DNA from 4 places in the Streptomyces sp. B3I8 genome. Region 3 is predicted to be linked to each of the others. Evidence: riboswitches for the same ligand, from Rfam matches in the RefSeq annotation. Region 3 holds a riboswitch; each other region holds the start of a gene.
The links. Region 3 has a riboswitch for cyclic di-AMP ahead of QFZ64_RS30285 (M23 family metallopeptidase). Riboswitches for the same ligand answer to the same signal wherever they lie in the genome.
Positions count from the first base shown of each region.

Region 1: linked by a shared signal. The riboswitch ahead of QFZ64_RS20310 (transglycosylase SLT domain-containing protein) and the one ahead of QFZ64_RS30285 (M23 family metallopeptidase) in region 3 are both predicted to bind cyclic di-AMP.
Region 2: linked by a shared signal. The riboswitch ahead of QFZ64_RS35390 (NlpC/P60 family protein) and the one ahead of QFZ64_RS30285 (M23 family metallopeptidase) in region 3 are both predicted to bind cyclic di-AMP.
Region 4: linked by a shared signal. The riboswitch ahead of QFZ64_RS16845 (M23 family metallopeptidase) and the one ahead of QFZ64_RS30285 (M23 family metallopeptidase) in region 3 are both predicted to bind cyclic di-AMP.

Region 1 is NZ_JAUSYN010000002.1:4,086,943-4,094,413, forward strand. It holds gene fahA (fumarylacetoacetase) at 1-388, opposite strand, end outside; gene QFZ64_RS20305 (HAD family hydrolase) at 645-1,460, shown strand; gene QFZ64_RS20310 (transglycosylase SLT domain-containing protein) at 1,616-2,113, opposite strand; cyclic di-AMP (ydaO/yuaA leader) riboswitch at 2,119-2,289, opposite strand; gene QFZ64_RS20315 (polyprenyl synthetase family protein) at 2,841-3,851, shown strand; gene QFZ64_RS20320 (DUF2092 domain-containing protein) at 4,163-5,467, shown strand; gene QFZ64_RS20325 (ABC transporter ATP-binding protein) at 5,516-6,586, shown strand; gene QFZ64_RS20330 (ABC transporter permease) at 6,573-7,471, shown strand, end outside.
Region 2 is NZ_JAUSYN010000002.1:4,262,846-4,270,316, reverse strand. It holds gene QFZ64_RS21175 (ATP-dependent DNA helicase) at 1-2,646, opposite strand, end outside; cyclic di-AMP (ydaO/yuaA leader) riboswitch at 3,046-3,219, shown strand; gene QFZ64_RS35390 (NlpC/P60 family protein) at 3,333-5,534, shown strand; gene QFZ64_RS21165 (SRPBCC family protein) at 5,531-5,983, opposite strand; gene QFZ64_RS21160 (helix-turn-helix domain-containing protein) at 6,040-6,924, opposite strand; gene QFZ64_RS21155 (tellurite resistance/C4-dicarboxylate transporter family protein) at 7,222-7,471, shown strand, end outside.
Region 3 is NZ_JAUSYN010000002.1:6,329,772-6,337,242, forward strand. It holds gene QFZ64_RS30265 (aspartate aminotransferase family protein) at 1-39, shown strand, start outside; gene QFZ64_RS30270 (helix-turn-helix domain-containing protein) at 300-926, shown strand; gene QFZ64_RS30275 (DUF6126 family protein) at 923-1,042, shown strand; gene QFZ64_RS30280 (tyrosine-protein phosphatase) at 1,064-1,861, opposite strand; cyclic di-AMP (ydaO/yuaA leader) riboswitch at 2,350-2,512, shown strand; gene QFZ64_RS30285 (M23 family metallopeptidase) at 2,517-3,431, shown strand; gene QFZ64_RS30290 (SGNH/GDSL hydrolase family protein) at 3,660-4,445, shown strand; gene QFZ64_RS30295 (MBL fold metallo-hydrolase) at 4,610-5,797, shown strand; gene QFZ64_RS30300 (SpoIIE family protein phosphatase) at 6,074-7,471, opposite strand, start outside.
Region 4 is NZ_JAUSYN010000002.1:3,328,519-3,335,989, reverse strand. It holds gene ribA (GTP cyclohydrolase II) at 1-426, opposite strand, end outside; gene QFZ64_RS16865 (dihydrofolate reductase family protein) at 572-1,711, opposite strand; gene QFZ64_RS16860 (MarR family winged helix-turn-helix transcriptional regulator) at 1,838-2,350, shown strand; tRNA gene QFZ64_RS16855 (tRNA-Met) at 2,465-2,541, shown strand; gene QFZ64_RS16850 (PP2C family protein-serine/threonine phosphatase) at 2,715-3,842, shown strand; cyclic di-AMP (ydaO/yuaA leader) riboswitch at 4,222-4,378, shown strand; gene QFZ64_RS16845 (M23 family metallopeptidase) at 4,390-5,454, shown strand; gene QFZ64_RS16840 (aldo/keto reductase) at 5,737-6,681, shown strand; gene QFZ64_RS16835 (PrsW family intramembrane metalloprotease) at 6,632-7,471, opposite strand, start outside.

The sequences.
Region 1 (7,471 bases), 2.2 Mb from region 3:
GCCCGACGTTCCGCGCGTGATGCTCGGAGGAGTAGAAGTCGACGTAGTCCGCGACCTCGAACGGCAGATGCAGCCGCACCTCGGACAGCGGGTGCAGCAGCGCGGCGACCGCCTCCCGGTGGGAGGGGACGGTGACCCACGCGGTCAGCGCGCGCCGGACGTCGGACCAGGCGGTGCGGCCCGCCGCCAGCAGCGGGTTCAGCGTCGGCCGGGCCAGCAGCGACGCGTACGGCGAACCGAGTGCGAGGGCCGCCGCGCCCGCGTCGAGCACATGGTCGCCGAGCCGGACGCCCACCGTCCGCGCGGTGCCGCCGGGCGGGGTGAAGACGCCGTAGGGAAGGTTGTGCGGGCCGAAGGGGTCGCCCTCGGGGACGTCGAACGGGGGCATGCGGTGCTGCCTCGCTTTCGTGCGCGCCGGGCGGGGACGCGGTTCCCCGCTGGTGACGGGCGGACGCGTTCCCGGTGGTCGGGCCACACGTTACGGCCGAGTCGCCCGCCATGGGCAGTACGCGTGGGGGGTGTTGGCTGACGGCGTAGGCGCCGTGCGCCAACTGTCGCTGTCGGGCCGGTCGTTGCACACGAGAAAGCGGACGTCGTCCGGTTCGGGGCGGGTCGGTGGGGCCCGACATCCGTATTCTCTGATCATGGCCGCACCCACCGCATATGCCCTCATCGCCACTGACCTGGACGGAACGCTGCTGCGCGGCGACGACACGCTCTCCGACCGGTCCCTCGCCGCCCTCGCGCGGGTGGCCGCCGCCGGGGCGACGCACCTGGTGGTGACGGGCCGGCCGGCGCCGAGGGTGCGCCCGCTCCTGGAGGACCTGGGCGGCGAGGGGCTCGCGGTGTGCGGGCAGGGCGCACAGTTGTACGACGCCGGCGCGGACCGGCTGCTGTGGTCCGTCACGCTGGACCGGGAGCTGGCCGAGACCGCGCTCGGCAAGGTGGAGGCCGAGGTCGGCGAGGTGTACGCGGCCGTCGACCAGGACGGGGCGGACGGGCTGACGCTGATCGAGCCCGGCTACCTCATGCCGCACCCCACGCTGCCCGCCGTACGGGTCGACCGGCGCGACGACCTGTGGGCCGAGCCGATCAGCAAGGTGCTGCTGCGCCACCCCTTCCTGTCCGACGACGAACTGGCGGCGGCGGCCCGGGGGGCGGTCGGTTCGCTGGCCACGGTCACCATGTCCGGGCCCGGGACCGTCGAACTCCAGCCATGTGGCGTGACGAAGGCGACGGGGCTGGCGCTGGCGGCCGAGCGGCTGGGGCTTTCCCCGGCCCGGACCCTCGCCTTCGGGGACATGCCCAACGACATCCCCATGTTCGACTGGGCGGCCCGCGGGGTGGCCATGGCCAACGCCCATCCCGAACTCAAGGCGGTCGCCGACGAGGTCACGGCGTCGAACGAGGACGACGGCATCGCCGTCGTCCTCGAACGCCTCTTCCCGGCCGGGGCGTGAGCCCAGGACCAGGGTCAGCCCCCGGTCAAGGCGTCAGTCACCTGTTCCAGGCGTCGACCCCCGAACCAGGTGCGGAGCCCCCGGGTCGGGTAGGGGCACGGGCAGGTATGGGCACCGGGTCGGGTGCGGGGGCCCGTCCGGGCGGTCGGCCCGGTTCAGTACGCGCCGTACACGTTGTCGATCGAGCCGTACCGCGCGGCCGCGTAGTTGCAGGACGCCGTGATGTTGGCGATCGGGTCGAACGGGTCGAACGAGGTGCCGGGCACGTGGTAGGCGAGGAACGTCGGGTCGATGATCTGGAGCAGTCCCTTGGACGGGGTGCCCGCCAGGGCGTTGGAGTCCCAGTTGTTCACGGCGAGCGGGTTGCCTGACGACTCCCGCATGATGTTGCGCTGGATGCCGTCGTAGCTGCCGGGGATGCCGTTCTGCGCCATGATCGACAGCGACTGCTGGATCCAGCCGTCGAGGTTGTTGGCGTAGGTGGCCGTGGTGGCGGTCGTCGTCGCCGCGGTCGTCGTCGTGGCGGCGGTGGGCGTGGCCGCGGAGGCCTGGGTGGCGCCGAACAGCGGGAGCGCGAGGGCGGCGGCACCGGTGCCGGCGGCGATCAGGGCGCGGGCGGGCAGGCGGAAGCCGGGCAGGGCGAAGCGGGACATGGCGGATTTCCTCTCCGTCGCCTGCGAGGTGAGCTGTCGGGTTCGGGCTGGGAGGTGCCCGGCCGGCCCACGCACGCGGGACCGGCTTCACCCCTAGCCGTGCCGGGACTTGGCCCCGGACCGGCGACTTACCTGGGTCCCCCGCTCCTGCCGTGCGAGATGGGTGAATGGGTGCTCCGGACGGCGGCAGGACTCGGCGTTCCACCCGGATCGGGGAGGAAGCTATGCGAGAGAACCTGTGAGGAACAAGTGACGAAAACGAGGTTCTATCCGGTTGATCTTTTGCTGGGCGTTTTGGGATGTTGATCCTTTGTGCGCCACCCGGCTCAACTGGGCGTCCGGGTAAGGGGAATGTGAGATTCCGGAGCAGTGCGTCCCGCGAGGTGTGCGCGTGACCCAACTCACTGAGGGCGTGAGACGGACGTATGGTGCGGAATAGGCTCAATGTTCGCAAGTCGTCCGCGCGGGGAATGTCCGTGTCGTCCGGACGATGCCCGGGGGATCCGCCCGGGGGGCCGCCGTGATGTGGATCATGCATAAGTCCGTACATGACCGTGCGTATCACCCGATCACGAACATGCCGTCTCTGATCCGGTACGTCCCGGCCTGGAACCATGGGCGCTCGTGGTGATCGAAACATGACCGGATACGCTGACTTGAGTGAGGGCAGCGACCTATCGACAAACCGTGTAACCGTCGCCAGACACCAGCAGACAGGAGACCCCTCGTGACCGTCGTCGGGCCATTCGGGCTGAGCGTGCGGGACCAGGCTCTGGAAGCCGATGTCCAGGTGGGTCTGACGGCTGTCGAGGAGGGCCTGCTCGAAGCCACCAAGAGCGGGGTCCCCTTCATCACGGAGGCCGCACAGCATCTCGTCCGCGCGGGCGGGAAGCGGTTCCGGCCGCTGCTGGTGATGCTGGCGGCGCAGTTCGGCGACCCGTACGCGCCGGGGATCGTGCCCTCGGCGGTCGTCGTCGAGCTCACTCATCTCGCCACGCTCTACCACGACGACGTCATGGACGAGGCCGAGGTGCGGCGCGGGGTGGACAGCGCCAACACCCGCTGGGGCAACTCGGTCGCGGTCCTCACCGGCGACTTCCTCTTCTCCCGCGCCTCCCACATGCTGGCCGACCTCGGCCCCGAGGCGGTCCGGATCCAGGCGGAGGCGTTCGAACGGCTGGTCACCGGGCAGATCCTGGAGACCGCCGGGCCGCGCGACGGCCGGGACCCCGTCGACCACTACCTCGACGTGCTGGCCGGCAAGACCGGCTCCCTGGTCGCGGTGGCCTGTCGGTTCGGCGCGATGATGTCCGGCGCCGACGAGACGGTCGTGGACGTGCTCACGCAGTACGGAGAGCGGCTCGGCGTCGCCTTCCAGCTCGCCGACGACGTACTCGACATCGCCTCCGACTCCCGCGAGTCCGGCAAGACGCCGGGCACCGACCTGCGCGAGGGCATCCCCACCCTGCCGGTGCTGCGGCTGCGCGAGCAGGCCGAGCGGCTCGGGCTGCCGGCGGACGTGGCCCTGTGCGAGCTGCTCGACTCCGACCTGAGCGACGACGCCCGTCTCGACGAGGCCCTGGACCAGCTGCGGGAACACCCCGCCCTCGAGCAGGCGCGGCGGGACACGGTGCGGTACGCGGAGGACGCGCGGTCGGCGCTGGCCCCGCTGCCGGAGTGCGCGGCGAAGACGGCGCTGACGGAGATGTGCGAACTGGTGGTCCACCGGGCCGGGTGACACCCCGGAACCTCCACCCCACGACCCGCCTCTTCGCCCTGTCCTCCCCTCCCTTTCGCATCTCACGGGCCCTTCCCCCTACGGGAGGGTGGACGATCTCCACCCGCGTGTCATACCGCAGGAGTACGCGGAGTTGGACCCGGGGGTTGACGCCTCGTCGCGGACTTTTTGGTCATATGGAGAGGACCACCTCCCCGGACTTCGGGTGACAATGGCGGCACGGGGTGGGAAGTCTTGGCTCGAGCGTGAACCGGGAGCCGAGGGGAGCGAGAGCACGGCAGGCCGCCGCCGACGACGGAGGTAAGGCACACATGGCACCGTACGGAACCGACGACATCACCCCCGGTGCGACCCCGGGCGGGAACACGGGTGGCAGCGCGGGCGGGGCGCGGCGCAAGGCCTCGCGGTACGTCGTCCCCGCCGCGGTGGTGGGGGTGACGGCGGCGACCATCGGGCTCGTCCCGGCGCTCGCCGACTCCGGTGACCCCGACCTGCCGAAGATCAGCGCGCAGAAGCTCGTCGAGAAGGTCGCCGCGTCGCACGTGGACCAGCTTTCCGGCACCTTCAAGATCACCACCGATCTGGGTCTGCCGGACCTGGGCGGCCTGGAGAGCGGCCTGCTCTCCGGTGCCTCGTCCCAGGGCGGCTCCACCGCCGACCCCTCCGCCAGGCTGACGGAGCTGGCGAGCGGCACGCACACCCTGCGTGTGGCGATGGACGGGCCGGACAGGCACAAGCTGTCCATCGTCGAGAAGGCGGCCGAGTACAGCGTCATCCACAACGGCGACGAGGTGTGGGCGTACGACAGCGCGTCCAACCAGGCCTTCCACGCCCAGGAACCGGGCGGCGCGACCCACGACGGCCACGGGAAGAAGGGCGGCGGGCACCACGGCCCCGGGGGCGACGACACGTCACTCACCCCCAAGGACCTCGCGCAGCAGGTCCTGAAGGCCGCCGACGGCACGACGTCCGTCACGGTCGACGGCACCGTCCGCGTCGCCGGTCGGGACGCCTACAAGCTGCTGGTCAAGCCGGAGAAGTCCGGTTCGACGATCGGTGCGGTCAGCATCGCGGTGGACGCGCGCACCGGGATGCCGCTGAAGTTCACGCTCACCCCCGCCTCGGGCGGCGCGGCCGTGGTGGACGCGGGCTTCACCAAGGTCAGCTTCGACCGGCCGGCCGCGTCGACGTTCGACTTCACCCCGCCCAAGGGCACCAAGGTCACCGAGGAGGACGACGCGGAGAAGGCGGCGCCGCACAAGGGTGCGGGCGGCATGCCGGGCGCGGGCCTGCCCGGCCTCGGCGCTTTCGGCGACCTCGGCGGCGCGGACGGCGCGGGTGGCGCCAGGACGATCGGCGAGGGCTGGTCTGCGATAGCCGAGTTCGGCGGTGACGAGAGCATGCCCTCCGGCTCCTCGCACGGCTCGGGTTCGGCCGACGACAGTGCTGCCTCCGGCCTCCTCGGCTCCTTCGGGGACAAGGTGAGCGGCAAGTTCGGCTCGGGCACGGTCTACTCGACCCGCCTGGTCAACGCGCTGATGACCGAGGACGGCAAGGTGTACGTGGGCGCGGTCACCAAGGACGCGCTGGTGAAGGCGGCCGACGCGGCCAAGTAGGTGCCGGGTCCGCCCCGGCGGACGGCAGGGCCACGAGTGGGGGAGCGCATGGAGGAACCGTCCGCGGAGGACACGGCGCAACCGTCCACGACGTCCCGGTCCACGGCGGAGCCGTCCCCGGCCGCAGGTGACGGGGCCGGGGACGAGGCCGGGGCCGAGGTCGGTTCCGAGGTCGGGGCGGTCATCGCCACCCGTGCGCTCACCAAGCGGTACCGCGGCGGACAGCTCGCCGTGGACGGTCTCGACCTGACCGTCCCGGCGGGCAGCGTCTTCGGCTTCCTCGGGCCCAACGGTTCCGGCAAGACCACCACGATCCGCATGCTGATGGGTCTCATCGAGCCGACCTCCGGCACGGCGCACGTGCTCGGCCGGCCCATGCCCCGCGCGGGCCGTGCCGTCCTCCCGCACGTCGGCGCGCTCATCGAGGGCCCGGCGCTGTACGGCTTCCTCTCCGGGCGCGACAACCTCCTGCGCTACGACGACGCCGACCCCACCGCCGACCCCCGCACCCGGCGGGCCCGGGTCGGGGCCGCCCTGGACCGGGTCGGGCTGACCGCGGCCGCCGGCAAGAAGGCGAGGGCGTACTCGCTCGGCATGAAGCAGCGGCTCGGCCTCGCCGCGGCCCTGCTCCGGCCGCGACGGCTGCTCGTCCTGGACGAGCCGACCAACGGCCTCGACCCGCAGGGCATGCGTGAGATCCGCACCCTGGTCAGGGAGTTGGCCTGCGACGGCACCACCGTCTTCCTCTCCTCCCACCTGCTGGACGAGATCGAGCAGGTCTGCACCCACGTGGCCGTGATGGCCGGGGGCCGGCTCCTGACCCAGGGCACGGTGGCCGAACTGGCGGCCGGCGCGCGGGGACGGCTGGTCGTGACCACCCCGGACGCGGCGAACGCGGTGGACGCGGCCCGGGTACTGAAGGAACAGGGCGTGGACGACGTCGTACTGGCCGAGGACCGGGTCACCGTCACCGGAGAACCCCCGGAGGGCGAACTCGCCGACCTCAACGCGGCCTTGGTGACGGCGGGGGTGCGCGTGCGGGGCTTCGCCGTGGAACGGGCCTCGCTGGAGGACACGTTCGTGGCTCTGACGGGGGAGGGCTTCGATGTCGCGGGCTGAGGCGTCGGGCACGGGCACGGGCACGGGGACTGCGACGGGGACGGCGGCGGCCGCGCCGGTGCCGGAGTCGGCTGCCGCTGCCGTGCGCCGGCCGCGTCCGCTGTGGTCCCTCGGGCTGTTCCGCAGCGAGCTGGGCCTCACCTTCCGCCGCTGGCGCACGCTCGCGCTGCTGGGGGTGCTGGTCGCGGTGCCGGTGCTCGTCGGTGTCGCCGTGAAGATCGAGACGAGCGACGGCTCCTCCGCCGGCGGGGGCGAGGGCGGCCCGGCGTTCCTCGCGCAGATCACCAACAACGGCCTGTTCCTGGTGTTCACCGCGCTCGCCGCGACGCTCCCCTTCTTCCTGCCGATGGCCGTCGGCGTCGTCGCGGGCGACGCCCTCGCCGGCGAGGCGAACGCCGGCACCCTGCGTTACCTCCTGGTCGCGCCGGCCGGCCGCACCCGGCTGCTGCTCGCCAAGTACGCGACGGTACTGACGTTCTGCCTGGCCGCGACCCTGGCGGTGGCGGTCTCGGCACTCGCGGTCGGTGCCCTGCTGTTCCCCCTGGGCGAGCTGACGACCATCTCCGGCACCCGCATAGGCTTCGGCGACGGACTCCTGCGGGCATTGCTCATCGCGGTGGTCGTGGCCGCCTCCCTGGTCGGAGTGGCGACGCTCGGTCTGTTCGTCTCCACGCTCACCAACAGCGGCATCGCGGCGATGGCGACGACGGTCGGGCTCCTGATCACCGTGCAGATCCTCGACCAGATACCCCAACTGCACGCGATGCGGCCGTACCTCTTCTCCCACTACTGGCTGTCCTTCGCGGACCTGATGCGGGACCCCGTCTACTGGGACGACCTGCTCCGCGACCTCGGCCTCCAGGCCCTGTACGGCGCGGTGTTCGG
Region 2 (7,471 bases), 2.1 Mb from region 3:
CGCGCCCGCCCCGGAGACCGAGACCACCGTGCCGAGGCCGAACTGGTCGTGGGTGACACGGTCGCCGACGGACAGATCGACCGCGGGCTTGTCCCCCGCGCCGCCCCGGCCCGTCGCGAACCCGGCGGCGCCCGCCGCCGAGGAACGTGACCGGGACGGGAACGAGGAGGACAGCGACGACGACAGCGAGGCCGCGACGCCCGAGCCGCGCCCCGGCTTTCCGCCCGCGGCCGGCGCACCGGCCGACCCCGTCCGCTTCCACTGCACGTGCTGGTCGGGGATCTCCTCCAGGAAACGGGAGGGCGGGTTGTACGACGGCTGCCCCCATGCGCTGCGCAGTGCCGCGCGGGTCAGGTAGAGCCTCTCCCGGGCGCGCGTGATGCCCACGTACGCCAGTCGCCGCTCCTCCTCCAGCTCCTTGGTCTGACCGAGCGCGCGCATGTGCGGGAAGACGCCGTCCTCCATGCCGGTGAGGAAGACGACCGGGAACTCCAGGCCCTTGGCGGTGTGCAGGGTCATCAGGGTGATGACGCCCGAGCCGTCCTCCTCCTCGTCCGGGATCTGGTCGGAGTCGGCGACCAGGGCGACCTGTTCGAGGAAGTCGGCGAGGGTGGCGCCGGGAGCAGCGGGAGCAGCCGCGGCCGCGGGAACCGCTGCGGCCCCGGCATCCCCGGCCGCCGCGTCCGCGCCCTCGGCTCCCCCGTCCCCGGGCCCGGCCGCCGTGGCGGCGTCCGGTGCCGCCTGCCCGCCCCCGGTCCCCGTCCCGGCCGTGTCCTCGGCCCCGGCCCCGGCGCCCCGCTCCTGCTCGAACTCCAGGGCGACGGCGGCGAGTTCCTGGAGGTTCTCGATCCGGGTCTCGTCCTGCGGGTCCGTCGACGCCTGCAACTCGGCCAGGTAGCCGGTGCGTTCGAGGATGGCCTCCAGGACCGTCGCCGGGCCCGCGCCGGACTCGACGACCGTGCGCAGTTCCTCCATCAGTACGTTGAACCGCTTGACGGCGTTGGTGGAGCGGGCCGCCATGCCGTACGCCTCGTCGACGCGCCGCAGCGCCTGCGCGAAACTGATCCGCTCGCGCTGCGCGAGGGCGTCGATCATCGCCTCGGCGCGCTCGCCGATTCCCCGCTTGGGCACGTTGAGGATCCGGCGCAGCGGAACGGAGTCCTCGGGGTTGGCGAGGACCCGCAGGTAGGCCAGAACGTCCCGGACCTCCTTGCGCTCGTAGAAGCGAACACCGCCGACGACCTTGTAGGGCAGACCGACGCGGATGAACACCTCTTCGAAGACACGGGACTGGGCGTTGGTGCGGTAGAAGACGGCGACGTCGCCCGCCTTGGCCTCGCCCGCGTCCGTGAGACGGTCTATCTCGTCGGCGACGAACTGGGCCTCGTCGTGCTCGGTGTCGGCGACGTAGCCGGTGATCTGCGCGCCCGAGCCCGCGTTGGTCCACAGGTTCTTCGGGCGGCGGGACTCGTTGCGCTCGATGACCGCGTTGGCGGCGGACAGGATCGTCTGCGTGGAACGGTAGTTCTGCTCCAGCAGGATCGTCGTCGCGTCCGGGTAGTCCTCCTCGAACTGGAGGATGTTGCGGATCGTCGCGCCGCGGAAGGCGTAGATCGACTGGTCGGCGTCACCGACGACGCACAGCTCGGCGGGCGGCACCTGGGCCTCCGGCGGCACGTCGACCGGGTGCTCGGAGGTGCCGACCAGTTCGCGCACGAGGGCGTACTGGGCGTGGTTGGTGTCCTGGTACTCGTCGACCAGGACGTGCCGGAAGCGGCGGCGGTAGTGCTCGGCGACGTCCGGGAAGGCACGCAGCAGGTTGACCGTCGTCATGATCAGGTCGTCGAAGTCCAGCGCGTTGGCCTCGCGCAGCCGCGACTGGTAGAGCGCGTAGGCCTGGGCGACCGTCTTCTCGAAGCCGTCGGCGGCCTGCGCCGCGAAGTCCTCCTCGTCGATCAGCTCGTTCTTCAGGTTGCTGATCTTGGCGCTGAAGGACTTCGGCGGGAAGCGCTTGGGGTCGAGGTCCAGGTCACGACAGACGAGGGCCATCAGACGCTTGGAGTCGGCGGCGTCGTAGATCGAGAAGGACGAGGTGAAGCCGAGCCGCTTGCTCTCCCGGCGCAGGATGCGGACGCAGGCGCTGTGGAACGTCATCACCCACATCGCGTGCGCGCGCGGGCCGACGAGCTGCTCGACGCGCTCCTTCATCTCGCCCGCGGCCTTGTTGGTGAAGGTGATGGCGAGGATCTGGCCGGGGTGGACGCCGCGCTCGGCCAGCAGGTGCGCGATGCGGTGGGTGAGCACGCGGGTCTTGCCGGAGCCGGCGCCGGCGACGATGAGCAGGGGGGAGCCGGCGTGCACGACGGCCGCGCGCTGGTTCTCGTTCAGCCCGTCCAGGAGGGCCGCCGCGTCCAGGACGGGGCGGAGGGCGCCGTTGCGGTAGTACCCGCCTCCGGCTCCGGCCTCGCCGGAGCCCCCCGCTCCGGCCTGCCACCTGTCCGGGGGCACGTCGAACTTCCCGCCGAACAGATCGTCCGGAATCGGCTCCGGTACGTGCTCGTCCTCGGGCGGTGGCGGGGGTTCCTCACCGTGGGCCCGCGGGGCCTGGAGGTCCGCCAGGAAGCTGTCGTCAAAGAGGCTGCTCATCGCATCCCGAGTCTAGGGCGCCCCACCGACAACCGGCCTCCCCCTCGGAAACTCCGTAGGGAACCCCGGGGCGCCGGGGCGGCCCGCGTGACGAAGCTCTCAGCCGGGCGACGGTGCCCACCACGGCGGCCGGGCTTCAGACCGTCCGGTCGGTCGCCCGGACGCCGTCTCGGCGCGATCACCGCTGGTGGCCGGGCGGCGGCGACGGAACGGGCCGGTGGACGGGCAACTGACGGAACGATTACGCAGGTTGGCCGGAACCGTCGACGGCAACCGGATCCTCACGCGAAGGTCACAAAAATGTATCGGACATAACGCACTCCGACCTTCACACGAGACACACACGTTGGCTACGGTGCCGACAGGCCGCTCGACGCAACCGGCGAACGTCGCCGGGCCGCGCGGCCTCCGCCGAGTCCGGCCCGCCCCCGCGGGCAGCCGGAGCCGGGGACCCAACCGAGACCTGGGGTGAATCGGCCCAACCGCCCCGCGCGTACGGGCCGTAGGGCAGTCCTTCCGGAATCATCCGCCCGAATCCGACAGCTAACCCGGTAGGCGGAGCACGGAAGGAGTCGCCTCCCTTGGCGTCGGACCAGAAACCGCTCCCTGCCGGTGCGCGCGCCGCGTTTCCCGCGGTCCCCGCAGGACCGGGTACGCCCGCGCGAGCGTCGCGGGCCCTGGAACCCATGGCCCCGAATCCCATGGCCGTGGACCCCATGGCCCTGTTCTCCCCGGCAGGGGATGTCGCGCCCGAGGCCGAGCCGCCGGGACCGAGCCACGCGGAGGTCCAGCAGCGGATCGACAGCCTGTACCAACGGGTCGAGACGGCCACGGAGACCTACAACGCGACGCGCGTCCTGGCCGCCAAGGAGCGGCAGCGGTCGGGGCCCGCCGCGGAGGCCGCCAAGCGCACGCAGTGGCTCGACACGGCGCGCGCGAAACTCGGCCCGTCCGTCGCGGCGGTGCTGCCGGCCGACCGGCGACCGGACCGTCCGGCACCCGGTCGGTCCGCGCAGCGCCCGGGGGACCGGCGACCGCAGGGCCTGCGCCAGTCGTCGATCGACAGGACCGTCGCCGAACTGGTGGCCGCGACGGAGAAGCGGCGGCGGAGGCCGGGCGCCCCGGCGCTGGGTGCCGCCCGCGAGACCCCGGCCCTCGGGCCGGGCACTTCGGGACGGGAGCTGCCGGCACTGCCGGCGCCCAGGAAGCCCGCCTCGCCGAGCGCGGCGCCGCAGCGGTCGCCGCGGACGTCCAAGGAGGCGACGCAGCGGAAGCTCGCCGCAGCGCGCGTACTGCTGTCGCAACGGACCGGCGCCCCGCGTGCGGCACTGGAGAGCGCGCCCCAGGCGCAGCCCCAGTCGCAGTCGCAGTCGTGGACGTTCTCCTCCCCCACGGCCGAGCTCGCCCCGGGACCGGGACAGGGAATGCCGTCCGGGGCGTACGCGGGCACGAGCGGCACGGATGCCTTCCCGGCCGTGGGCGGCACGGGCTCCTTCCCGGCCGTCGACAGCACCGGCTCCTTTCCGACCGTGGGCGCCACCGGGTCGTTCCCGGCGGTCGGCACTACGGGCGCGTATCCGGGCGTGGAGAACACGGGTTCGTTCCCGGCCATGGGCGCCGGCGCGGCCGCCTACCCGGGCTTCGACGGCTCCGGCGCGTACCCGGGCACGGACACCGGGGCTTTCCCGGCGGTGAGCGGCATGGGTTCCATGAGTTCCACGGGTTCCATGGGTTCCATGGGTTCCATGGCGGGGGCGGGCGCCTCCCAGCCGTTCCCTCCCGCGGACGGCACCGGTTCCTTCCCGGCCCTCGGCACTGCCTACTCCTACCCCGGGATGGACGGCACGGGTGCCTACCCGGCGGCGGTGGACAACACAGGCGGCTTCCCCGCGGTTGACGGCGGCTTCCCGGCCGTGGACGGCACGGGGGCCTTCCCGGCCATCGGCAACACCGGTCCGTACCCCACGGGCGACGGCGCCGGAGCGTTCCCGGGCGCGGGCGGCACGGGCGCGTACCCGGCCGTAGCGGGCCTCGGCACGGGCAACGCCCACCCGACGGCCCCCGACCCCTATCCGGCCACGAACGGCACCGGAGCCTTCCCGGCGGCGGAGGGCGCCCCCGCGTATCCCGCCGCGAACGGCACCGGAGCCTTCCCCGGCGTGAGCAGCACCGGCAGCTTCCCGGCCACGGACGGCATCGGCTCATTCTCCGCCCCGGGCACCACCGGCGGCCTCCCCGGCATCGGCGGTGTCGGCTCATACGCGGCCACCGGCGGCGGTCCCGGGCCGCTTCCCGCCACCGGCCTCACCGTGACCTTCCCGGCCGCCGCGGGCGCCGGCACGTACGCGCCCGCGGGCAGTGGCGACTCGCTCCCGACCATCGAAAGCACGGGCAGCATCCCGGCCGTAGGCACCACGGCCGGCATCCCGGCCACAGGCACCACGGGCGGCCTCCCTCCCGCGAGCCACTCGGGACTCTCCTCCCCCGGCGCCACCACGCCCGCCCCCGCCGCGGCGGGCACCCTCGCCGCGGACAAGGCCGCGACCGCCGCCGCGTTCGCCCGGGCGCAGACCGGGCGGCCGTACGTCATGGGCGCGACCGGCCCCGGTTCGTACGACGCCGCCGGCCTCGTCCAGGCCGCCTGGAAGGCCGCCGGATTCCTGCTGCCGCGGTCGCCCGCCGAGCAGGCCCGGTGCGGCACGACCGTGCCACTCGCCGCGGCCCACCCCGGTGACCTGGTCTTCTTCTACGACGACCTCGGCCACGTGGGCATCTACACGGGCAACGGCATGATGATCCACGCCCCGCGTCCGGGCGCGTACGTACGGGAGGAGTCCGTGTACTTCGACGGTGAGGCGGCGGTCCGCGGCGTCATACGGCTCGCCTAGCGGCTCGTCGAGGAGTCGGAACGGCCGGCGTACCGCGCCAGTCCGTCGGCCATCCGCTGCATGTAGCCGGTCAGATACCGCCGCAGGAAGCGGCCGGTGAGGGGGACCTTCGGCGTGAAGGTCCCCGACCAGGTGAGGTCGGTGCCGCCCCGTGGGGCCTCGGTGAGTTCGATGACGCCGCGGTAGGAACGGAAGGGGCCGCCCAGGTTCTCGTAGACGAACCTCCGGTCGGCGACGAGTTCGACGATCGGCTCCCTGGAGGTCGCCCGGCCGGTCCGGAACACCCTGATGTCCCCCACCTTCTGCGGGTCGTCGGGATCCCCGCCGCCCTCGATCGCGACCGTTTCGATCGGCGACCACGACGGCCACGTCCCTCCCCGGACGAGCAGCGAGAAGACGGCACCGGGGGTCGCGTGCGAGTGGGACGTCACCCTGTAGCTATGAGGCATGTCGCCAGGCTAGGAAGACGTGACGGTAGGCGACATGCGCGCGATTGCCTTCCCGGTCACGCGTTCTTGCGGTACACGGAGGGCCGGACTCCGGTGTGGGCGAGGAAGGCCGCGGACAGGGCGCCGGGGCCGGAGAACCCGCAGCGCTCCGCGATCTGACCGACGGTGAGGGTGGTACCGGCGAGCAGGTGCCGCGCCCGTTCGATCCGCAGCCGGGTGAGGTACCGGTGGGGCGTCTCGCCGGTGGCGTCGCGGAAGACGCGGATGAAGTGGTAGACGCTCAGGTGGACCTCGGCGGCGAGGTCCGCGAGGGTGAGCGGATCGGCCAGGCGCTCCCGCATGACGGCGATGCCCGCGCGGACGGCCGCGCGTTCGGGCCCGGGGGGAGTCCCGCCCCGGCCCCGGGTCAGCAGGTGCGTCGTGAGGAAGGAGGCGGCGGACTCCGCGTACAGGTCGCTCGCGCCCGCAGCGGCCGGCAGTGCGCGCACGACATGTTCGACGGCCGAGTCGCCCTCGCCGAGATGTGCGGCCAGCGCCTCGAAGTCCGGTTCCCCGACGCCCAGTTGCGCCGCCGTCCGGTCGACGGTCGCGCGCGGGATGTGCACCTGTGTCGTCCGCAGCGTCGACGCCGTGCGGTAGCCGCGCGTGGTCGGCCGGCCGGGGACCATGAGTTCCAGGCGGCCGGGGATCCAGCGCCGCCGTACCGTCCTGCCGCCGCCCGTGCCGGTCCGCATGACGGCGTCCCCGTGGGTGCAGAGCACGAGGTGCAGGTCGGACGTTCCGGGCAGTTCGAGCCGCTCTGCCTCCCGGGCGTGCGTGAAGCACTGCACCAGCAGGGACCGCCAGGAGGACGCCTCCCAACTGCAGTACGTGCGGCGCACCAGCCGTTCCGCGTCGACCTCCGCGTACGGCGCCAGGTCCAAGTCGGGCGAATCGAACACGCCGGAAGCCTAACGTGCGCGGGCGACGCTTACGGGCTCGGCGCGGGCGTCGCGGGTGACGCTGGCCCGGGCTCGGCTCGTGCGCGGGGCGCTCGCCGCGCCTCCCGCACGCGGGCCCTCTGCCGACGCGTGGTGGTCATTCGCACGGGTGGCGCGCGTGCCCCGGGCCCCAACGGGACGGACCTTCCCAGCATCGGACGCATGGCAGGCAGCTCCCCGCCCCCAGGGCCCGCGACGGTCGTTCCCGCGCTTCTCACCTGATGGGCGCGGCGCCCACCCGCCGCGGGGGCCGCCGTGATGACGACGGGCATCCTCTCGGTCGGGCTGGACCTGGCCGGCTACGACGTGCTGTCCCGCATCGCCCTGGACGTCGCCGTCGTGACCTGGCTGGGGCCGGCCGCCGACTTCGTCGTACGGCTGTCGCGGCATCCGCGGCGGTGGCTGACGGACCCGGGGAACCCGGCCGCCCTGAGCGCCGGGGCGGCGACGACCGTGCTGGGGTCGCGGTTCTCCGCCCTGGGGCGGCAGCCCCTGGCGGAGGCGCTGC
Region 3 (7,471 bases):
GGCAAGACGCTGGTGAGGCAGGCGGTGGCGGCGAGGTAGGGGGCGCCCGGGTTTTCGCCCCGGCCGCACCTTCCCGCTCCCGTCCCTCAAGGGGCTCTGCCCCTTCGGACCCCGGACGTGCGGGTGGGCGGGGCTTCTCGCGCAGTTCTCCGCGCCCCTGTCCAGGGGCGCGGAGCCCCCTGGGGACGGGAAGGGCAGGGGCGGCGGGGGCGTTGAGACCGGGTGGGCACACCTTCGCACGCTTTTGCCTCTCAGGCAAGAAAATTGCCCAGCGGGCAAAAATCTGGCTCAATCGAGGTATGAGCAGCCCTTCCGATCCGCCACCCCCGGCGGAGCCCGGCGCGGCCCTCCCCACCGTCGCCCCGCAACTCCGCGCCCACCGCCACCGCACAGGCATGACCCTGGAGACCGCGGCCCAGGCCGCGAACCTCTCGCCGGCCCACCTCTCCCGCCTGGAGACCGGCCATCGCCACCCCTCACTCCCCGTCCTGCTCACGCTCGCCCGCGTCTACGGCACGACCGTCTCCGAACTGCTCGGCGAGACCGTCGCCGAGCGCGACGCCGTCGTCCGCGCCGCCCGCGCGGAACCGACGCAGGCCGGCGGCTGGACGTACTGGCAGGCCGGCGCCCCCGCCCGCGGCATGCAGGCACTGCGCGTCCACGTCCCGCACGGCACGCAGGGCGACATCGTCCGCGTCCACCCGGGGGAGGAGTGGCTCCACGTCCTGCGCGGCCGGCTCCGCCTCCGCCTCGGCGACACCGCGCATCTCCTCGACGCCGGGGACAGCGCGCACTTCGACTCGCTCACCCCGCACCGCCTCGCCGCCGCCGACCGCGCCGGCTGCGAGCTGCTGTTCGTCCACACCCTCCTGCAGAGCCCGAGCACCGCGCTCTGCCTCGGACCTCTCACCGGAGACACCCCATGAGCGACTACGAGACGAAATTCCCGCGCGCCCTGTGGATCAGGCTGCTCGTCTACCTGGCCGTCGGCCACCTCTTCGCCGCCTTCATCTGGCTGCTCTTCCAGGTGGGCGCCAAGTAGGCCCGGCCCGGGGAGGCTTCCTCAGTCCAGCAGGTGCTCGCGCAGCCGCGTGCGCACCTCGGGGGTGACTCCCAGACCCTGTCCCAGGTAGGCGTCCACCCCGCCCCAGGTCTCCTCGATCGTGGTGAACGCCGCCCGGAGGTACTCGGCCCGCGCGTCGAACAGCGGGCCGAGCAGTTCCATCACCTCGGCGGAGTACGCGTCCGGCGAGGACGCGGTGCGCCGCACCTTGTACCGGCGGTGCTTCGCGTTCGACTCCAGATAGTCGGCGACGATCGCGTCCCGCTCCACGCCCAGGGCGAGCAGTGTCACGGCGATCGACAGCCCCGCCCGGTCCTTCCCCGCCGAGCAGTGCATCAGCGCGGGCGCGCCGCCGTCGGCCAGCGTGCCCAGCACCCGCGCGTGCTCCGCCGTGCGTCCGCGGACGATCGCGCGGTACGAGGCGATCATGCGGGCCTCGGCCCGGCCGTCGGCCAGCAGTTCCCGCAGCTGGTCCAGGTCCCCCTCGCGCACCATCTTCCAGAACTCCGCGCCGTCGGCCGGGTCGGACAGCGGCATGCCCACGTTGCGTACGCCCGGCAGCTCCACGTCCGGGCCCTCCAGCTTGTGGTCGGCGGCGTTGCGGAAGTCGAAGACCGTGCGCAGGTTCAGGGAGGTGAGGAACTCCGCGTCCTCGGCCGTCGCATGGGCGAGGTGGCCGCTGCGGAACAGCCTGCCGAACGCCACGCGCCGGCCGTCCGTGGTCGGCAGCCCGCCCAGGTCGCGGAAGTTGCGCACTCCGGCCAGCTCGGGCTCGGTCGACGGGACCTGCTGTGTCACGGGTGCTCCTCCCATCCGTCCGCCGACGCGGCTCGTCGGCGGGGCGCGTACCGCCGACGACGATACGGCACGGGTGCCCCCGGCAAGCATGTTCCGTACACGCATCGTCCACGGGCCTCTCATCGCCGCGAATGCCGTGAAACGGACCATGCGGCCAATCGGTCGATCCCTATAAGGGGTTTCTGTCCGAATAGTCATTCTTGGTCGCTTCACTCCAACTGGCCCGGTATTGCTCCACATCGACGAGCGGCGCGTGAGCAGCGTCATATCCGTGACGGGGCGTCGAACGTCATGTTCACGTAATTCGCCTGTTCCGTCGGTGAATTCGGCGGGAGAAGAAGATCGTCCATTTCTGTGCGGCGGCGTGAATTCTGTGAATCGATCAAGAGAACCCGGTGCCCGGGAAATCCAAAGCTTGTGGTCGCGGCGCCATTTCGCTTACGTTCCCCCTCGTTCCGAGCGGAACGCCTAATCCTGCCGCCGCCCGGAATCCGCACTCACCCACCCGCACTCGGCAGGAGCGGGGGACCCACAGGTACATCGCCTGGTCCGGTCTTCCAGGACAGGCTCGGGGTAAAGCCGTGGAATCACACGGCCGGGCATCTCCAGCTCGCACCCGACAGCTCACCTCGCAGGCGCAGGAGAGGAATTCGACATGCCCGCGAAGGGTAAGCACCGCCGTACCAAGGCCCGGTTCATCACCACCTCCCTCGCCGCCGCCGGAACCGGTGGCGCCGCGATCGCGCTGCCCCTGCTGGTTGCCACCGGCGCCCACGCGGCCACCCCGGCCGCCGCACCCGAGCACTCCGCCACCTCCGTCACGGCGGGCGCTCACGAGGGCGCCGCCCGCACCTACACGGTGAAGGCCGGCGACTGGCTCGCCAGGATCGCCGACGAGCAGCACGTCGCCGGCGGCTGGCACAAGCTCTACGACGACAACCGTGCGGCCGTCGGGACCGACCCGTCGCTCATCCACCCCGGCCTGAAGCTCACCCTCGGTGCCAAGGCTCCGGCGCACGCGACGGGTTCGTCCTCCGCCGCGCACGAGGCCCCGGCCAGGAGCGGCACCGCAGAGAAGTCCGCGAACGCCGAGAAGCCCGCGTCCGCGCAGACCGGCCGGTCCGCCGCCTCCTCCGCCGAGCCCGCCGCGAGCAGCTCCTCCGGGTACACCCTGCCGGTCCAGGGCGCCGTCATCGGCACCGCTTACCACACCGCCGGCAGCATGTGGTCCAGCGGCTACCACACCGGCACCGACTTCGTGGTCCCGACCGGCACCAGCGTCAAGGCCATAGCCGACGCCACCGTCGTCTCCGCCGGCTGGGGCGGCGCGTACGGCAACCAGGTCGTCCTCAAGCTCGCCGACGGCCACTACGCCCAGTACGCCCACCTCTCGCAGCTCTCCGTCTCGGCCGGCCAGACCGTGACCGAGGGCCAGCAGCTCGGCCTCTCCGGCGCCACCGGCAACGTGACCGGGCCGCACCTGCACTTCGAGATCCGGACCACCCCGAACTACGGCTCGGACGTGGACCCGGTCGCCTACCTGCGCGCCCACGGCGTCACCGTCGGCTGACGGCTCCCGCGCCCTGTGAAGGCCGGACCCTCGATCCCCGGGGTCCGGCCTTCGGCCGTGCCCTTTCGTCCCCGCGCGTCGCGACGGCGCCTTATTCCGCGATTGACCAAGCCTTGACCCGTGGGGTATCTCACCGCCCGTCAATCCCTCCTTACGGTCGCGTAGCTCACATCCCAGGAGGAAGGATGGGCCGATGTGGCAGACGATTCGAAGAGTGACAACAGATCAGTGATCGGGTCGTACGTGGCGGTGGGGGACAGCTTCACCGAAGGCGTGGGCGACCCCGGGCCGGACGGGGCCTTCGTCGGCTGGGCCGACCGTTTCGCGGTCCTCCTCGCCGACCGGCGGCCCGAGGGCGACTTCCGGTACACCAACCTCGCCGTACGCGGGAAACTGCTCGACCAGATCGTCGCGGACCAGCTCCCGCGGGCCCTGGAGCTCGCTCCCGACCTGGTCTCCTTCTGCGCGGGCGGCAACGACATCATCCGGCCCGGCACCGACCCGGACGAGGTCGCCGAACGGTTCGAGCGCGCGGTCGCCCGCCTCACCGGCACGGTCGGCACGGTGATGGTGACCACCGGCTTCGACACCCGCGGTGTCCCCGTGTTCAAGCACCTGCGCGGCAAGATCGCGACGTACAACGGGCACGTGCGGGCCATCGCCGACCGTTACGGGTGCCCCGTGCTCGACCTGTGGTCGCTGCGCACGGTGCAGGACCGGCGGGCGTGGGACACCGACCGGCTGCACCTCTCGCCCGAGGGGCACACCCGGGTCGCCCTGCGCGCCGGCCAGCTCCTCGGCCTGGAGATCCCGGCCGACCCCGACCAGCCGTGGCCGCCGCTGCCGCCGCGCGGGACGCTGGAGATCCGCCGCGACGACATCCACTGGGCGCGCGAGCACCTCGTGCCGTGGATCGGCCGACGGCTGCGCGGCCAGTCCTCCGGCGACACGGCGGTGGCCAAGGGCCCGCTGTCCCCGGAGGACATCAGGATGCGGATCGGCACGGCGGTCTGAGGGGGAGCCCGGGGTCGGGACGGGAAAGGGGCGGCGGGGGCGAAGGACCTCCCCGGCGCCCTCCCCGTACCCCCGCACCCCCACCCACCCCCCGGGAACCCACAGCCGCCCCACAACCGTTGACGCGGAAAACGGACCGCACCACGATCACCACTGGAGACGCCGTGACCGGCCTACGTACCCCCACCACCCGGCCGCGCCCCATACGGCCGCTTTCCTTCGGCGCGGACCCGACGGGCGCACGCATGGCCCGCATCCGCCGCTCCCCGAACTTCGCCGACGGCGTCTTCGTCAACCCGGACGGCACCCGCACCCGCGAGTCCGGCGGCTCCGCCCTGGGGATGGCCAAGGAGTACCTCGACAAGGAGTCCCGCGCCCGACGGGCCCCCACCGGCACCATCCCCGTGCACGCCACGACCGTCGCCGACCTCGCCCGGCCCCCGAAGAGCGGCCTCCGGCTCACCTGGACGGGCCACTCCAGCATCCTCGCCGAGATCGACGGACAGCGCGTCCTGTTCGACCCGGTGTGGGGGCAGCGCTGCTCCCCGTTCGACTTCATCGGCCCCAAGCGGCTGCACCCCGTCCCGCTGCCGCTGGCCGCGCTCGGCCCGGTCGACGTGGTCGTCATCTCGCACGACCACTACGACCACCTCGACCTGCCCACGATCAAGGCACTGGCCGGCACGGACACGCTCTTCGCGGTGCCGCTCGGCGTCGGCGCCCACCTGGAACGCTGGGGCGTCTCCCCGGACCGGATGCGCGAGCTGGACTGGAACGAGTCGACGCGCGTCGGCGGGCTCACCCTCACCGCCACCCCCGCCCGTCACTTCTGCGGCCGCGGCATCCGCAACAGACAGCACACCCTGTGGGCGTCCTGGGTGGTCGCGGGCGAGCACCACCGGATCTACCACAGCGGGGACACCGGTTATTTCTTCGGCTTCAAGGACATCGGCACGGAACACGGCCCGTTCGACGCGACGATGATCCAGATCGGCGCGTACAGCGACATGTGGCCGGACATCCACATGACCCCCGAGGAGGGCGTCGACGCCCACCGTGACCTGCAGGGCGGGGACGCGGCCGCGGGCGTCCTGCTGCCCATCCACTGGGGCACCTTCAACCTGGCACCGCACCCGTGGGCCGAGCCCGGCGAGCGGACGATGTGGGCGGCACACCGCGCGGGCGCCACCATGGTGGCCCCCCGCCCGGGCGAACCCCTCGAACCGGCCGCGGCGGGAGCCGTCTTCCCGTGGTGGCGCGAGGTGGCCCAGGCCCCGGCCGGCGGCTGGCAGGCCTGGCCTCCGGCCGGTGGGGCAACCGACCGCACCGTGGACCAGGTGGGTGAGGCCTGAGACACGGATCCGTCCGGTTCTCGGGGGACGCTCTCCGAGGCAGGTCCGAGCTCGGGAAACGTACGCGCGATTCGAGCACGCACGGCAGACCTGTGCGCGGATCGGGGACCGGTCCGGCGCGGCGCGCGTGCGGCTCGAACTCGGCAGGCTCGCCGTTTCCCGTGGCGAGGACCGCGTGGGACGTACCTGGCTGCGGGAGTCGTCGGCCCTGTACAACGCTCTTGGAGCGCCGCAGGCCGGGGAGGCACGGGAACTCCTCGGTGAGGCATGAAAAGGTCAGGGCTTGCCGGGCAGGTCCTGCTCCGTCCAGATGCACTTGCCGTCGGCCAGGAAGCGGGTGCCCCAGCGGCGGGAGAGGGCGGCCACCAGGTGCAGGCCGCGGCCGCCCTCGTCGGTCTGGCCGACGCGGCGGATGCGGGGTGTGGTGAGGCTGCCGTCGTAAACCTCGCAGATCAGTGACCGGCTGCGCATCAGGCGCAGCCGGATCGGTCCGCGGGCGTGCCGCACCACATTGCCGATCAGCTCGCTGACCAGCAGCTCCGTGCTCATCACCAGGTCGTCCAGGCCCCAGACGTCGAGCTGGCTGCGCACGTACTCCCGCGCCTGGCCGGCCGCCCGCGGGTCCTCCGGGAGGCTGCACGAGGCCACGTCGCAGGTGGGCGTGGAGCGGGTGTGGGCGATCAGCAGGGCTGCGTCGTCGCTGATGCGGGCGTGGTCCGGCAGCATCGTCGAGACGACGATGTCGCACAGCTCGTCCAGCCGACCGGCACGAGGGCCGGTACCCGTGGGCCGGTCGGTGTCCGGGCCGGTACCCGTGTCCGTGTCCGTGGCCTCGTACGGGGTGAAGTAGCCGGTGCGGGTCACGGCCGCGGCCAGGGTCTGCCGCAGCAGTGCCATCCCCTGGTCGGCGTCGCGGTCCTGGGACTCGACCAGCCCGTCGGTGCAGAAGACCAGCAGGCTCTCGTCCGGCAGCCGCAGCTCGTGCACCTCGAACGGCGGGTCGGCGGCGCCCAGCGGCGGGTCGATGTCGACGTCGGGGGAGCGGACCGTGCCGTCGGGGTGGACGAGGACCGGCGGCAGATGACCAGCCAGCGCGTACGAGCAGATCCGGGTGACCGGGTCGAACACCGCGTACAGGCAGGTCGCGTAGTAGTCGTAGCCGAGGTCGCCGACGATCTCGCTGAGGTGGGTCAGCAGCTCGTCCGGGTCCATGTCCAGGTCCGCCAGGGTGCGCACCGCCGTGCGGAGCCGGCCCATGGTGGCGGCCTCGGTGATGCCGTGCCCCATGACGTCGCCGATCACCATGGCGACCCGGTCGCCGGAGAGCGGGATGACGTCGTACCAGTCCCCGCCGACCTCGTCGCCCCGCCCGGCCGGCAGATACCGGGCCGCCGCCGAGACCGCGGGCAGCGACGGCAGCGTACGGGGGAGCAGGCCGCGCTGGAGGCCCTGGGCGCGGGTGTGCTCGACGTCGAACAGCCGGGCCCGCTCCAGCGCCTGGGCGACGAGGCCGCTGAGCGCGGTGAGCAGCGTGCGGTCGTCCTCGCTGAAGGAGCGCGGTTCGGCGAAGGAGATGACGAGGGAGCCGGTGGCCCGGCCGGACACGATCAGCGGGAGGAAGGCCCAGGCCGCGGAGGGCGAGTTGTCCGAGAGGTACTCCAGCTTCGGGTAGAG
Region 4 (7,471 bases), 3.0 Mb from region 3:
GTCGAGCTTGTTGTAGAGGCCGATGCCGCGGCCCTCCTGGCGCAGGTAGAGCAGGACGCCGCCACGTTCCGCGATGCGCTCCACCGCTTCACGGAGCTGCGGGCCGCAGTCGCAGCGGGCCGAGCCGAACACGTCGCCGGTCAGGCACTCGGAGTGCAGCCGCACCAGCGGGGGGCCGGTGGTCGCGTCGCCCAGCACGAGCGCCAGGTGCTCCCGGCCGTCGACCAGACCGTGGAACGTCACGACGTCCGCCGTGACCGCATAGCCGTCGCCGAAGCGCAGAGGGACGGCGACGCGGGTACGCACGGTGGCCTCGGGAAGCGGCCCGGGCGCCCCGGCGTCGGCCACGACGGCGTCGACGGCGTCGCCGGGGCCGGTGAGGTCCGCGAGATCGCCGGGCTCGGGTGCGGCGGGCAGGTCACGCATGGCTGTCGCCCTTCTGCGGAGCGGGGGCGTGCTTCAGATTTGAAGCACGCCGGGACAGCAGCGACTCTAATACTTGCTTCAATGTTCAAGCAAGCATGATCGTGCGTCCGGGGGAGAGCCCGGGCGCGGTCCGGTCAGGGGTCGGTCAGCTCCGCCCGAGCAGATGCGCGTTCGGCCGCCTGGCCGCCGGCGCGTACTCGGGCAGGTGCACGACCCGCACGCCCTCCGCCGCGAGCACGCCGCTCCCGTCCGCCCCCGGCACGAACGTGTCCGGCTCCCGCCACGCGGTCACCACCCGCCGCACCCCCGCCGCCAGGATCAGCCGCGCGCACGGCATCGGCCGCGACGCGCGCCGGGCACACGGCTCCAGGCTGCTGTAGACCGTCGCCCCCGCCAGCCGCGGGTCGCCGGGCGTCACCTTCGCCAGCGCCGCCTCCTCCGCGTGCACCGCCGGGTCGCCGCCCTCCCGGGAGTGCCCCCGGGCCAGCTCCGTACCGTCGGCGGCCACCACCACCGCCCCCACGCTGAACGCGGTCTCCGACGGCGGGCACAGTTCCGCCAGTTCGCACGCGATCCCCAGCCACCGCCGGTCCGCCGCCGTGGCGAGCTCCTCCGCGCCGGGCGCCGCCGGCACGTACCGCATCAGCACCACGTCCCCCACGGCCCGGGTTCCCACCAGCCGCATCCGTCCCGGCGGATACGCCCCCGTCCCGAACATGCGCGGCGCGGTGGCCTGCCCCACCAGCAACGGGGCCACCGCGAGCTGCAGTTCGTCGGCGAGCCCCTGCCGCAGCAGTTCGGTGTGCACCCGGCCGCCGCCCTCCACCATCAGCCGCCGTACGCCCTTCACCTCACCCAGGTGTGCGAGCACCGCCCGCCACCCCGGCTGCGCGCCCAGCGCGACGACGTCGACGTCCGCGGGGAGCTCGTCGCGCAGCCGGGCCGCGCCCTCCTCCGTGGTGTAGACCGCCTTCGCGCCCCCCGTGTGCCAGAACCGCGCGGCCGGGTCGAGGTCGCCGGACGCGCTCACCGTCACCTTCAGGGGGTACTCCGGCCGCCCGGCCGCGACCCGTGCGGCGCGCCGCTCGGGGGAGTTGACCAGCAGCCGGGGGTTGTCGGTGCGCAGGGTGCCGGCGCCGATCAGGATCGCGTCGCTCTCCGCCCGCACCTGGTCGACACGGTCGAAGTCCTCCGGGCCCGACAGCAGCAGGCGTTCGGGGCCGGTGTCGTCGAGGAAGCCGTCCAGGGAGACGGCGGCGGACAGCAGGACGTGGGGGTGAGGCATGTGCGCGCTCCGGGATGCGAGACGACGTGCGGACTACGTGCGGACTACGTGCGGGACTGCGAAGAGGGCCGGGAGCCGGGTGCGGGCGAGGTGGTTCAACTTTTGAACAATAACTACACTGCGGTCATGACGACCCGCTGGCTCACGTCCGAGGAACAGCGTGCCTGGCGCGCATACCTCGCCGCCTCCCTGCTCCTGGAGGACGTGATCGACCGGCAGCTCCAGCAGCAGGCGGGCCTGCCGCACCTGTACTACTCGGTGCTGGCCAATCTCTCGGAGGCCCCGGACCGGCGGCTGCGCATGACCGACCTCGCCGCGTCGCTGAAGGTCACCCGGAGCCGGCTGACCTACGTCGTCACCCGCCTGGAGAGGGACGGCAGCGTGCGGCGCGAGGCACACCCGGGCGACCGGCGCGGCAGCATCGCGGTGCTCACCGACGCGGGGGCGCGGCTGCTGGAGCGTACGGCCCCGGGGCACGTCGAGACGGTGCGCGCCGCCGTGTTCGACCGGCTCACGCCGGAGCAGGTGGGGCAGCTCGAAGAGATCTGCACGCGGATCGCGGGGGCGCTGGGCAGCGAGGAACAGCGCACGACGTGCGGTGACGCGCTCCCTTGGCGACGACGCTCGTCGGCCCGCTGAGCGGTTCGCCGCAGGGAGGTGCGGGCGACCGGGCGACCGGGTGACCGGGTGAGCAGCCGCCCAGATAAACGTGGTGAACGGCGTCCCCAGGATGACGTACACTGGTTCTACCGACGCGGGGTGGAGCAGCTCGGTAGCTCGCTGGGCTCATAACCCAGAGGTCGCAGGTTCAAATCCTGTCCCCGCTACCACGTCCCCGGGGGCGGAGGCCGAAAGGCTTCCGCCCCCGGGGTTTTTGTCGTATCACCGTTCACTGTCCGTACCGCCGTCCCGTACCGCCACCTCCAACCGCCCACTCCGTCCCCGCCACCCGCCCGGCTCACCGGGGGGTGCCCCGCGACGCCGCCCCGGTGACGCTGGTGACGTGGGGCAGCGGACTGAGAAACGGTCGACCGTGACCGCCGGGAACAGCAGCCGCGATGCGGCCGGCGTCCGTGTCGCGCTGCCCTTCCTCCCGGTGCTGCTGCTCGCCGCCGCGATCGTCTACGACTGCCTCACTCCGGTCGACTTCACCGCCGCTCCCCTCTTCACCGCGGCCCCCCTCGTCGCCTCCTTCCTGTACTCGTTGCGCGGTACCGTCCTGACAGCCGTGGTCGCCGTCCTGGCCGTGGCCGCGATTCACCTCGCCTTCGGCGTCATGTCGAACATCGACACCACCACCGAGCTGCTGACGGTCAGCACCGTCGCCGCCCTCGCCGTCCTGATCAACGTGCTCGTCGGCCGTGCCGGAGCCCGGCTGGCCTCCGTCCGTCACATCGCCGAGGCCGCGCAGCTCGCCGTCATGCCGCAGCCGGCCGAGCGCGTCGCGGGCCTCGACGTCGCCGCACGTTACGAGGCCGCGCAGGACGGGGCCGCGATCGGCGGCGACCTGTACGCGGTCCAGGACTCCCCGCACGGCGTGCGCCTGGTGCTGGGGGACGTGCGCGGCAAGGGCATCAGCGCCGTCAGCGTCGTCGCCGTCGTCATCGGGGCGTTCCGGGAGGCCGCCGAGCGGGAGGCCACGCTCGGCGCAGTCGCCCAGCGGCTCGAACGCGCGCTCGCCCGCGAGGCCGGCCGACGCCGGGACCTGGACTCCTTCGAGGGGTTCACCACCGCCGTCCTCGCCGAGATCCCGCACGACTGCACCCTCGTCCGCCTCGTCAACCGCGGCCACCCCGCCCCGCTGCTCCTGTACGACGACGGGAGGCTGCGCGTGCTCGAACCGCGCGAGTCCGCACTGCCGCTCGGCATGGGCGAGCTGGGCAGGTGGCCCGAACGCGCGGACGAGGCCGCGCTGCCGTACGGCGCCACGCTCCTCTTCCACACCGACGGGCTCTCCGAGGCCCGCGACCGGCACGGCGAGTTCTACGACCCCGCCACCCGGCTCGTCGGCCGCACCTTCTCCGGGCCGGACGCGCTGCTGAGCTTCCTTGCCGACGAGGTCGCCCGGCACACCGGCGGACGGGCGACGGACGACCTGGCGCTGCTGGCGGTACGACGGCCACATCCCTGAGGGGGCATGGTCGGCCGCGACGTCCGGGGCCACGTCCGGGCCGTCGTCTCCGGAGGACGTCCGGGCCGTCGTTTCCGAGGGTGTTCGTACCGGCGTTTCCGGACGGTGCGGGGCGTCGGTGCCGGTGGGTGCCGAGGGTGTCACCTGTCGTGACCGGATCGTGTCCCCCGGTGGGTTTACTGACCGCACGTCCGGGGCGCGGCTCTGCCTGAGGCCCTCATGGGGCCCGGTCAACTCGCCCGTTTTGCGGGGCTCGTGGCGCAAAAGTCCTGGCCAAGACGTGTAACTCGGGCCACTGAACAGCTTGGAATGTGCACCCCAGGTCTATTAACGTTCGATAACGCAGCACGGTCGTCCCAGCCGTCACAGGAGGCGGCCCCGTGCTCATCTGCCTAATCCCGCAAGGGAGCCGGGGAACCACCATTCAGGGGTGAATCGCGCGGCGGCCGCCGAGTGGACGCGGCCGTCGTACACGCGTAGGAGACCTTCCTGCTCCGAACCCGTCAGCTAACCCGGCAGGCGAGAGGAAGGAAAGGAGTGCGCCCACGTGGCGTCCAACCGGCCTGCCCAGAACCCCTCGTACGCTCCTGCCGGCACCGAGGTCGTCGACTTCGACCGCCGTTCCGAGGAGGGCACCTGGGAGGAGTGGAATCCCACCGCGGAGTCCGTTCGTCCCGTCCGTGGCCGGCACCGCGTCGCCAAGCAGCGCGGGGGCGGACTCGCGCGCAGCTCCACCGTTCTGGGCGTCGGCGTGATCGCCGCGGTCGGCGCGGGTGGCATGGCCACCGCGCAGACCGCCAAGCCGCCGGTCTCCATCTCCCTGCCGGACCTGTCCTCGGTCACCGAGTCGGCCAAGGCGCTGGTCGGTGACGACTCCGGTCACGACTCCGGCGACCACGCCGACACCACCGCGCAGACCGCCTCCGCCCCGCTCACCGGCGCCGGACTGACCGGCGTCGACACCGCCGCGGGCACCACGGACGCGGGCGAGGCGCTGCGCGCCCGGATCATGCGGCAGGCCGAGGCCCAGCAGGACCAGGTGGACAGCGCCACCGCGAAGGCCGCCGAGGCCGCCGCCGCCAAGCAGGCGGCGTCCGCCGCCGAGGAGGCGGAGGCGAAGGCGGAGAAGAAGGCCGCCGACGCGAAGGAGAAGGCGGAGGCGGAGGCCAAGAAGAAGGCCGCCGCGAAGAAACTCGCCGAGCTGGCCAAGCAGTTCACGCTGCCGACCTCCTCGTACACGATCACCTCGACCTTCGGTGAGGCCGGATCGATGTGGTCGTCCGGCTATCACACCGGCCTCGACTTCGCCGCGCCCACCGGCACGCTCATCAAGGCGATCCACAGCGGCACGATCACCGAGGCGGGCTGGGCCGGCTCCTACGGCTACCGCACGATCCTCACCCTCGACGACGGCACCGAGCTCTGGTTCTGCCACCAGTCCTCGATCAGCGTCAGTGTCGGGCAGAAGGTGAGTACGGGCGAGGTCATCGGCCGCGTCGGTGCCACCGGCAACGTCACCGGTCCGCATCTGCACCTGGAGGTCCACCCCGGCGGCGCGGCCACGGGGATCGACCCGATGGCGTGGCTGCACGGCAAGGGGCTGAATCCCTGAGCCCGCCAAGGCCCCGCCGGGCCGGTCCCTGTCGGGCCGGTCCCTGTCGGGCCTCTGGCAGGGCCGGTCCCTGCCGGGCTTCGGGCCGGGCCGGTCCCCGTCGAGTCGATTCCGGCTGCGCCTGCCCCACCGACCCGGCCCCGCCGTGCCGTGCCGTGCATCGCCGGCCGGCCGTGTCCTTTCGGGCAGCGCACTGCCCTGCCGGGCCGATTCGCGACGGAATCGTCCCGGAGTCCGCGATTCCGCGCGCGGACTGCGGAGACTTCTACTTAACATCGTTAAATGATGTCACTTCGCCCTCTGGGCTCAACCCATCTCGCGGTCGCTCCCCTCTGCCTCGGCGGCAATGTCTTCGGCTGGACCGCCGACGAGGCCGCGTCCTTCGCCGTGCTGGACGCCTACACGGCCGCCGGAGGCAACTTCGTCGACACCGCCGACGGCTACTCGGCTTTCGTCCCGGGCCATAAGGGCGGCGAGTCCGAGACCGTACTCGGCAGGTGGTTCAAGGCGCGTGGCAACCGCTCCGACGTGGTCCTCGCCTCCAAGGTCGGCCGGCACCCCGAGTACCAGGGGCTGTCCGCCGGCAACATCAGGGCGGCGGCCGACGCCTCGCTGCGGCGGCTCCAGACGGACTACATCGACCTGTACTACACGCACTACGACGACCCCGACGTGCCCGTCGAGGAGATCATCGGCACGCTGGACGGGCTGGTCAGGGCGGGGAAGGTGCGCCACATCGCAGCCTCCAACATCTCGGCCGAGCGGCTGCGCGCCTCGCTGGAGTTCTCCGAACGCGAGGGCCTGGCCCGCTACGTCGCCCTCCAACCGCACTACAGCCTGGTCTCCCGGGACACCTACGAGGGCGCCCTCCAGGACGTCGCCGAGGACGCCGGCCTCTCCGCGGTGCCGTACTTCGCGCTCGCCTCGGGGTTCCTGACGGGGAAGTACCGGCCGGGAGCGACGGTGGACTCGGTGCGCGCGGGGCGCGTGGCGCAGCTCGTGGACACCGAACGGGGCGCGCGGGTGCTGAAGGCGCTCGACGAGATCGCCGGCGCGCGCGAGGTGGAGATCGCCACGGTCGCCCTCGCCTGGCTCGCCGCCCGCCCGACCGTCCTCGCGCCGACCGCCTCCGCCCGGACGGTGGAGCAGCTCCCGGCGCTTCTGGCGGTGGGCGAGGTCACGCTGACGGAGGAGGAGACGACGCGGCTGGCGGAGGCGTCGGCGTAACGCTTGTGTGGGCGGCCGGGGGGTGGGCCGGCTGGGCGTGAGGTGCCTGGGCGTGGGGCGCTTGTGCGTACGCCGGGCCGCCTCCGCCGTACGCCGGGTGGTGGCCGTGGACCGGCCCCCCGCCGTGCGCCGGGAACTGCCCGTGGACCGGGCCGCCTCCGCCGTGGACCGGGCCTCCGCCGTGCGCCGGGAACTGCCCGTGGACCGGGCCGCCTCCGCCGTGCGCCGGGAACTGGCCGTACGCCTGACCCCCGCCGTACGCCTGCCCCGCGCCCTGGCTGCCGTACCCCGGCGCGTGCCCGTACCCGGGCGCGTGCCCGTACACCGGCCCGTGCCCGTACACCGGGGGTACGCCCCACAGGACCGACCCCGCCAGCATGTGGCCCGCGTGGGCCAGCGCCGGGCGGGCCACCTCCCGCCGGTGCCACAGCTCCCGCAGCAGCTCCCGCTCCCGTGCGACGAAGTCGGCGCCCGCGCGGCCCGAGCGCCCCCGGTGGCGCAGGAACGCCAGCGACGTCGCGTACGCCTCGTACTCGGCGACCGTCCGCGCCGCCGCCTTGCCGAGCCGGTCCCTGGCCTGGTCGCGGGCGAGCCGCCGAGCCTTCATCGAGCTCATGACGAAGGGCTCCGGCATCGTCAGCCAGCCGGCCGCCACGTACGCCGGCAGCTCGGCGCGCACGGTCCGCAGCTCCCGCTGCCGGGTCGATATGACCAGCCAGGTCAGCAGCCCGAACATCGGCACCATGAACGCCCCGTAGACCGCGAAGAAGCCGTAGCCGTCGCCGAACGA